2 regions of the Pseudomonas sp. S2_F03 genome follow, and region 2 is predicted to be linked to the other one. Evidence: predicted binding sites of a transcription regulator. Region 2 holds the regulator's gene; the other holds the start of a gene.
The links. The regulator sigma-54, encoded in region 2, starts transcription at its own class of promoters, with help from an activator protein. The targets are predictions, from matches to a motif close to ANTGGCATNNANNTTGCTNT.
Positions count from the first base shown of each region.

Region 1 (4,530 bases), 910 kb from region 2:
GGCCTTCGTCGAGAATTTCGTTGATACCGGTGTAGCGCAGGCGCGCGTCGATTTCAGCGGCCAGACGCTGTGCGGGACGGCCATTGGCTCCCGGCGGACTGGCAAGGATCTGGTCGATTTCTTCGGTGCAGGCGCGCAGCGAACGCGGTACATCCGCCCGCAGTAACAGCAACTCAGCCACATGCCGGGCACCGGGCGCGTCGCGGTAGATCTCGGTGTACGCCTCGAACGAAGACAGCGCCCGCAGCAAGGCACTCCACTGGTAATAGGCGTGCGCCGTGCCGTCACCGACGGCTTCGGCCTGATCGCCGGCCATTTCGTAGCGAGCGTCGAGCAGGCGCAGCGTGTTGTCCGCCCTTTCGATAAACGTCCCCAGGCGAATGAAGCGGAACGCATCGTTACGCATGATGGTGCCGTAGGAAGCACTCGCGAAACAGATGGGAACGTTCCTTGATCCACTCGCAAAAGCGACTCATGCCGTAGCGACTCAAGCCCTGCTCGGCAATCCCGCGAATTTCCAGCCAGGTGGCGTTGATGTTTTCCCACATGTCGGCGGTGATTCGCCCACGCACCGCATGGGCACCGGCCCGCGCCGCGCCGAGACAGCTGTAGATGCTGGCCGGGTTGGCGGCGTCGAGGGCGAAGAAGTGCAGCAGCCGTTCGGCATGCAACTCACCATGGCGCTCCAGGTAATCGTCCAGGGTGCCGGTGATCAGCAACGGCATGGCGAGTTCGTGCAGGCCGTTGCCGCGATCATCCTGCGGCATCAACGACAGCGAATAACTGATGTCGAGCATCCGTGCGAGGTTTTCCGCCCGCTCCAGGTAACGTGACATCCAATACAGATCCGAGGCAGTTCTACTTAACATGGCAGGCTTCCTTCAATCCTCGACCACCCAGGTGTCCTTGGTTCCGCCACCCTGGGAGGAATTCACCACCAGAGAGCCTTCACGCAGGGCGACACGGGTCAAACCGCCGGGCACGACCCGGGTTTCGCGGCCAGACAAAACAAACGGACGCAGGTCGATATGGCGTGGCGCAATGCCGTTTTCGACAAAGGTCGGACAGGTCGACAGGGACAACGTCGGTTGCGCGATGTAGGCGTGCGGCTTGGCTTTGATCCGCTCTCGGAACGACTCGATTTCCGCCGTCGTCGCCGCCGGCCCCACCAGCATTCCGTAACCGCCCGAGCCCTGGGTTTCCTTGACCACCAGATCCGGAAGATTGGCCAGTACGTGGGACAGCTCAGACGGGTTGCGGCACTGGAACGTCGGTACGTTCTTCAGGATCGGTTCTTCGTCGAGGTAGAAACGGATCATGTCGGTGACAAACGGATACACCGACTTGTCGTCCGCAACGCCCGTACCGATGGCGTTCGCCAGCACGACATTGCCGGAGCGGTACGACGACAGCAGCCCCGGAACGCCCAGCATCGAGTCTGGATTGAAGGCCAACGGGTCGAGGAATGCATCGTCGAGGCGACGGTAGATCACGTCGACGGCTTTCGGGCCGTCCGTGGTACGCATGAATACTTTGTCGTCACGCACAAACAGGTCCGCGCCTTCCACCAGTTCAACCCCCATCTCCCGAGCCAGAAAGGCATGCTCGAAAAAGGCGCTGTTGAAACGACCCGGCGTCAGCACCACCACGCTCGGATTGTCGATCGGGCTGGAGCTTTTCAGCGTGTCCAGAAGCAGATTCGGATAGTGATCGATGGGCGCGATGCGTTGTGCCGCGAAGAGTTCGGGGAACAGCCGCATCATCATCTTGCGGTCTTCGAGCATGTAGCTCACGCCGCTGGGTGTGCGCAGGTTGTCTTCGAGCACGTAATACGTGCCGTCACCGTCGCGCACCAGATCGACGCCAGAGATGTGCGAATAGATATCGCGATGCAGGTCCAGCCCCTGCATTGCCAACTGGTATTGCTCGTTGGCCAGTACTTGCTCGGCCGGAATGATGCCGGCCTTGATGATGCGCTGCTCGTGATAGAGGTCGGCAAGGAACATGTTCAATGCCTTGACCCGCTGAATGCAGCCGCGTTCGACGACCCGCCATTCGCTGGCAGGGATGCTGCGGGGGATGGTGTCGAAGGGAATCAGGCGCTCTGTCCCCTGCTCGTCCCCGTAGAGCGTGAAGGTAATCCCGGCGCGATGAAATAACAGATCGGCCTCGCGTCGCCGTTGTGCCAAAAGCTCGTCAGGCGTTTCGGCCAGCCAACGGGCAAACTCCCGATAATGCGGGCGGACCTGGCCGCCGGCATCGTACATTTCATCAAAATAGGTGCGGATCATGCCGTACTCCTTGTCACCCGGACATCCAGACCTTCGCAAGGCCCGTGCCAGCGGCATAAACGCTTTGATATCAATCAGTTGGATTTTCACACCGCCAATACCGCACCAATCCTGTGCAGCAAACGCCCCAACCTGATTGCCCCCGCTTCATTGCAAGGCGACGTTGTCGCCTATCACCAGCATAGTCAGAGTTGATTTCACTGCCCGGTTTCGGCCCGGGATAATCCGCGCATTCGCTGGAAAAACAGCCCGAACTTCCCTTTAGCCGCCTGCTCAGGCGGTTTTTTTGCCTCGGATTCTTGTTTCAGGGTTTTGCCAGCAGCGGTTTACTGCGCCCATAAACCAAAACGGCCAACCCGAAGGTCAGCCGTTAGTGCGTGTCACTGTTCATAGGATTATGCGAGTAGCCCTCGTACCTCCTGCTTGACGCCCCATCCTTCAATGATGCCGCCCAGAGGCTCGACCACGGCCTCGAAACCTTGCTCGAAATCGCCGATGTCATCATAAGTGGCGTACATGACCTTGCTCAGTTCGAGTGCCCATGCGCCATCGTCGCGCACACTGATTTGCGCATTCAGCGATTCGCCACGGTAATGACCTGCTGCTCTGCGGGCCCGCTCCTCGTCGGGAAAAATGGCGTAGAACTCGATGGGGTGGAATCTTGAAAAGTCGAAACCGCCTTCTTTCATGCGGCGCAGCACCGGGCTGCTGATGTCTTCTTGATAGGCTGTGCTCATGAAACGTCCCCCTCATAGTGATGGATAGACTTTCCGTATTCCCGGCACACGCAACCGAATGGTGCGTGCGATGCGGCAACCTCGTTGCCGGTGGGAAGCTAAGCATGTAGCTGACAAGACCAGACCTTAGCGATCCATTCGCTGATCTCGATTGCAGAGTAGCCTCAAGAGAGAGCCGCTGCCAAGAGCCTGGATGAGAATGAGACAGGAGGTGTTCAGATTGGCGTGATGCCGAGGATTTGGATGCTGTTCTGGGCTTTGAGGCTTTTGACGCCGGCATCAACGGTTCGTCCTTCCAGATCATTCAGATCCAGTTCGGCGGCCACAGGAAGAAGCCTGGCCTTGATGAGTTTGGCGGCTTCCTCGTTGTCCGGGCACTCGTCGCACTCAAAGACTTCGTCGATGGTTTCGCCGTGATCATCCACGAAAGTGATTTTCCACTTTTGCATCAGTGCCTCCTCGATAAAACCCATGGATGGGCTTACAAGCATCTCGACCTTGTTAGCAGGCTAATTGTTCCACTGACGCGCTCCAGGACAGATGAAAAAAAGGGCCGGCAGCGGTGTGTTTTCCACACCACCGCAAACGGCCCTTTCTGATTGACGCGGGATCAGTCGTTGCTTGGCTTGTTCACAGCCTGCAGGACGTATTGCGGCAAGGCAAAAGCGCCGATGTGGATCTCTGGATTGTAGTAACGGGTGATGATGCCGCTACCGGCAAAGCGCTGCTGCAGGGTTTCGCGGGACAGTTTGCGATAAGCGGTATTGGTCGCGCCCCAGGCAAACGTCATCGAGCCGCCGATGTAGGTCGGCACGGCCGCCTGGTAGAAGTGCCAATCCGGGAACAGGCTGCGCAGGCGCCCGGCGGTGGTTTTGACTTCTTCTATCTGCATGAACGGCGTGCCGTTCTGGGTGACCAGAATGCCGCCTTCGTTCAGGCAGCGGCGGCAGGCCTGGTAGAAGTTTTCCGAGAACAGCACTTCGCCCGGACCGATCGGGTCGGTGGAGTCGGAAATGATCACGTCGAACTTTTCAGTGGTGGTGGCGACGAAACGCATGCCGTCGTCGATCACCAGGTTCAGGCGAGGATCTTCGTACGCACCTTTGGAGTGGTTTGGCAGGAATTCCTTGCACATGTCGACCACGGTACCGTCGATTTCGACCATGGTGATGTGTTCGACGCTGCGGTGCTTGGCCACTTCGCGCAGCATGCCGCCGTCGCCGCCACCGATGATCAGCACACGCTTGGCGCTACCGTGCGCCAGGATCGGCACGTGGGTCAGCATTTCGTGGTAGATGAATTCGTCGGCTTCGGTGGTCTGGATCACGCCGTCCAGTGCCATTACCCGGCCCATGCGCGGGTTTTCGAAAATCACCAGGTGTTGATGTTCGGTGCGCACTTCGTGCAGCAGTTTTTCCATGCGAAAACGCTGGCCATAGCCTTCGTAGAGGGTTTCCAGGTAGTCGCTGGTAGGGGTGGTGCTCATGGGAAGTGCTCCGATG
Region 1 covers NZ_CP162759.1:4,917,391-4,921,920, reverse strand. Annotated here, with positions in the region: partial or broken gene AB4N76_RS23045 (alpha-E domain-containing protein) at 1-869, opposite strand, end outside; gene AB4N76_RS23040 (circularly permuted type 2 ATP-grasp protein) at 882-2,291, opposite strand; gene AB4N76_RS23035 (ribonuclease E inhibitor RraB) at 2,687-3,028, opposite strand; gene AB4N76_RS23030 (hypothetical protein) at 3,244-3,477, opposite strand; gene speE (polyamine aminopropyltransferase) at 3,639-4,514, opposite strand.
Region 1: a site for sigma-54 is predicted at 2,324-2,343, ahead of AB4N76_RS23040 (circularly permuted type 2 ATP-grasp protein). Genes of this name have one in related genera too.

Region 2 (4,530 bases):
CCAGGTACAGCACATCGCATTTGATGTGCCGGCTACGGACTTCCTCGAGTAACTCGGGAAACCGCGAAAGATGGCTCGGCAGATTGCGCGCATCGATAGATACGGCGACCAGTGGTTGCGACAATTCGGTATGAATCAACGCACGCTCGGCCAGTTCCGGCAACAGTCCGGCGGGCAGGTTGTCGATGCAGTAGTAGCCGTTATCCTCGAGAACATCGAGTACGGTGCTTTTACCCGAGCCGGAGCGGCCGCTGACGATGATCAAGCGCATGATTACTGACCGTTTTGCTCTTCCAGAACAACCTTATACAAGGCTTCGTTACTCGGAGCACTACGCAGTTTTTCCCGCACTTCCTTGCGATCAAGCATGCTGGCTATTTGACGAAGCAATTCAAGGTGCGCATCGGTGGCGGCTTCCGGGACCAGCAGTACGAACAGCAGGTCAACCGGGGCCCCGTCGATGGCATCGAAGTCGATGGGCGCGTCAAGGTGCATCAAGGCGCTGATGGGCGAGATGCAGCCCTTCAGACGGCAATGGGGGATGGCGATGCCGTTACCAAAACCGGTCGAGCCGAGTTTTTCACGGGCGATCAATGCTTCGAAGACATCTTGCATCTCCAGATCCGGCACTTCCCGGGCGATCAGGTTGGCAATTTGCTCGAGGGCTTTCTTTTTACTGCCGCCCGGCACGTTCACGAGGGAACGGCCGGGGGTCAGGATGTTTTCAAGTCGGATCATGGGTTGGGAGTGTTAACGACCGGTTGCACCCTGGAGGAGGCTCTGGGTCTTTTCCTTATGCTTTTTGAGTTGTTTATCCAGCTTGTCGGTCAGTGAATCGATCGCTGCGTACATGTCGGTATGTTCCGCGTTGGCGACCACTTCATTGCCGGGAATATGCAGGGTGGCTTCGATTTTCTGCTTCAGCTTCTCGACGGTCATCGTGACCTGCACGTTGGTGATCTTGTCGAAATGCCGCTCTAATCGTTCGAGTTTTTCGCCGATGTAGGTGCGCAGGGGTTCGGTCACTTCCAGTTGGTGTCCACTGATGTTGACTTGCATACAGCTTCTCCTTCGTTGCCAGTGCATAAAGCGGCAGGCAGAAATGCCTGCCACTGGAACGCTGTGGCGTGGCCCTACATCAACCGCTTACGTTCGCTCGAAGGCGCGATCCCCAGGGATTCGCGATACTTGGCGACGGTGCGGCGAGCCACCTGAATGCCTTGTGCCTCCAGTAAACCAGCGATCTTGCTGTCACTCAACGGCTTTTTCTGATTTTCCGCGGCAACCAGTTTTTTGATGATCGCGCGGATCGCTGTGGACGAGCATTCACCGCCTTCGGAGGTACTTACGTGGCTGGAGAAAAAGTATTTCAACTCATAAATGCCCCGAGGGGTATGCATGAATTTTTGCGTGGTCACCCGTGAAATCGTCGATTCGTGCATGCCCACCGCTTCGGCAATGTCATGCAGGACCAAAGGCTTCATGGCTTCGTCGCCGTATTCCAGGAAACCGCGCTGATGCTCGACGATCTGGGTGGCAACTTTCATCAGGGTTTCATTGCGGCTTTGCAGGCTCTTGATGAACCAGCGGGCCTCTTGCAGCTGATTGCGCATGAAGGTGTTGTCAGCGCTGGTGTCGGCACGGCGGACAAACCCGGCGTATTGCGCGTTGACCCGCAACCTTGGCACCGATTCCTGGTTGAGCTCTACCAGCCAGCGCTCGTTATCCTTGCGCACGATAACGTCAGGCACGACGTATTCGGCTTCACTGGATTCGATCTGCGAGCCGGGACGCGGGTTGAGGCTCTGGACCAGTTCGATGATCTGGCGCAGTTCGTCTTCCTTGAGCTTCATGCGGCGCATCAACTGGCTGTAGTCGCGGCTGCCCAGCAGATCGATGTAGTCAGTGACCAGACGCTTGGCTTCGGCCAGCCAAGGCGTCTTGGCTGGTAGCTGGCGTAGTTGCAGCAGCAGGCATTCGCCCAGGTTGCGAGCGCCGATGCCGGCAGGCTCGAATTGCTGGATGCGGTGCAGGACGGCTTCGATTTCGTCCAGTTCGATGTCCAGTTCCGGATCGAAGGCTTCGAGGATTTCCTCGAGGGTTTCATCCAGATAGCCCTGATTGTTGATGCAGTCGATCAGGGTCACGGCGATCAGGCGATCGGTGTCGGACATCGGTGCCAGGTTCAGTTGCCACAACAGGTGGCTTTGCAGGCTCTCGCCGGCCGATGTGCGAGTGGTGAAATCCCATTCGTCGTCATCGTTGCTCGGCAAGCTGCTGGCGCTGGTCTGGTAAACGTCTTCCCATGCGGTATCGACCGGCAGTTCATTGGGAATGCGTTCGTTCCAGTCACCTTCCTCGAGGTTGTCCACCGTGGGGGCGGTTTCCTGATAGGAGGGTTCCTGAATGTCGGCGTTGGGTGGCTGCTCGGCTTTGTCGGCCAAGGGATCGGCGTTGTCGAAGTCGTCGCCTTCTTCCTGGCGTTCGAGCATCGGATTGGACTCCAAAGCCTCCTGGATTTCCTGTTGCAGGTCCAGGGTCGACAATTGGAGCAGGCGGATGGCCTGTTGCAGCTGCGGTGTCATCGTCAGCTGCTGGCCCATTCTCAAGACTAGCGATGGTTTCATGGCAGGGGCTTAACACCTTATTCGCCGGCGCACATGCGCCATCCACTACAGGGCGCCGGAGCGCCAAACATAAGCAAATTATATGCCTGAAACTGAAGTGTTTGCCTAGAGCGCCGTAACAATAAAAAACACACTGCTGTGTTAATTGCGCCAGGAGCTCAGTCGACTAGCCAGACACCTCGATGCTTACAGGCGGAACTCATGGCCCAGATAGACTTCTTTCACCAGGTCGTTTGCAAGGATAGTGGCAGAGTCGCCCTCGGCGATCAGTTGGCCATCGTTGACGATGTACGCGGTTTCGCAGATATCCAGGGTTTCACGGACGTTGTGGTCCGTGATCAGCACGCCAATGCCCTTGGCCTTGAGGTGGTAGATAATCTGTTTGATGTCGCCGACCGAAATCGGGTCCACGCCGGCGAAGGGTTCGTCGAGCAGGATGAATTTCGGGTTAGTCGCCAGTGCCCGGGCAATTTCCACACGGCGGCGTTCGCCACCCGACAGGCTCATGCCAAGGTTGTCGCGGATGTGGCTGATATGGAATTCCTGCAGCAGGCTTTCCAGCTCTTTGCGACGTCCGGCCTTGTCGAGTTCCTTGCGGGTCTCGAGGATCGCCATGATGTTGTCGGCCACCGAGAGTTTGCGGAAGATCGACGCTTCTTGCGGCAGATAGCCGATACCGGCTTTCGCACGACCGTGCATGGGCTGGTGGCTGACGTCCAGGTCGTCGATCAGTACGCGCCCTTGATCGGCCTGTACAAGGCCGACAATCATGTAGAAGCAGGTGGTCTTGCCGGCGCCGTTAGGGCCCAGCAGGCCGACGATTTGACCGCTGTCGATCGACAGGCTGACATCGCGCACGACCTGGCGGCTCTTGTAGCTCTTGGCCAGATGCTGAGCTTTCAGAGTTGCCATTACTGGGCCTTTTGCTCGTCGGTTTTCTTCTTCGGCTGGATCACCATGTCGATACGCGGGCGCGCCTCAGTGACCTTGCTGCCCGTGGCGCGACCAGCGCTCGCAAGCTTTTTGGCCGTGTCGTAGACGATCTTCTCGCCTTGGGTGACGTTGTTGTCCTTGTCGACAACTTTTGCCTTGTCGATCAGCACGACACGGTTTTGCGAGGCGTGGTACTGGATGGTGACGCCCCAGCCCTGAACAGGCTTGGTGTCGCCCTGGGTTTGCAGTTGTTCGAAGTAAGCGAGGTTGCCCACCGAAGTCACCACGTCGATGTCGCCAGTCGGAGTGCGGGTCATGGTCACTTTGTTGCCGGTGACCTTCATCGTGCCCTGGGTGATGATTACGTCGCCCGTATAGGTGGCGATACCGTTCTTGTCGTCCAGTTGGGCGTCGTCGGCCTGTATGCGGATAGGCTGGGATTGGTCGGTCGGCAGAGCCCAGGCGCTCACGCTTCCCAGTGCTGCGCCCAGACTGAGCAAAATAGGGAGAGTTTTAACGAGCCTCATACTGTCCTCTTACGTTCGATAGCAGGTGTATCCTGCTTTCTTTCAAGTACGCTTTCATTCCGTTGCCTGTCGATACACCGCCAGCGCCGTCGATTCTAACGGGTTGGTCGGTCTGCGCATATTGTTGCTGCGGGAACACAGTCATACGGGTGGTGGTAATCAGGGTCCTGCGGTTTTTTTCGTCGAAACGGGTGATGCGTACCGAATCGATCAGCTCGACCTGAGTGCCGTCAGGGTTGACCTCCCCGTGATCGCTCTGGACGTGCCAGGGAAACTGGGTGCCGCGGAACATGTTCAGGTCGGGATTGGTCAGTAGCGTGACTTCGGACGCTTTCAGGTGTTCGACCTTGTCCGACGTCATTTCGTATTGCAATTTGCCGTCCGGCAGGAACTGCACGCTATGGGCGTTGAGCGCGTAATAGTCGATCGCGCTTTCATCGACC
Region 2 covers NZ_CP162759.1:4,011,408-4,015,937, forward strand. Annotated here, with positions in the region: gene rapZ (RNase adapter RapZ) at 1-271, opposite strand, end outside; gene ptsN (PTS IIA-like nitrogen regulatory protein PtsN) at 274-738, opposite strand; gene hpf (ribosome hibernation-promoting factor, HPF/YfiA family) at 751-1,059, opposite strand; gene AB4N76_RS18705 (RNA polymerase factor sigma-54) at 1,134-2,627, opposite strand; gene lptB (LPS export ABC transporter ATP-binding protein) at 2,814-3,539, opposite strand; gene lptA (lipopolysaccharide transport periplasmic protein LptA) at 3,539-4,087, opposite strand; gene lptC (LPS export ABC transporter periplasmic protein LptC) at 4,074-4,530, opposite strand, start outside.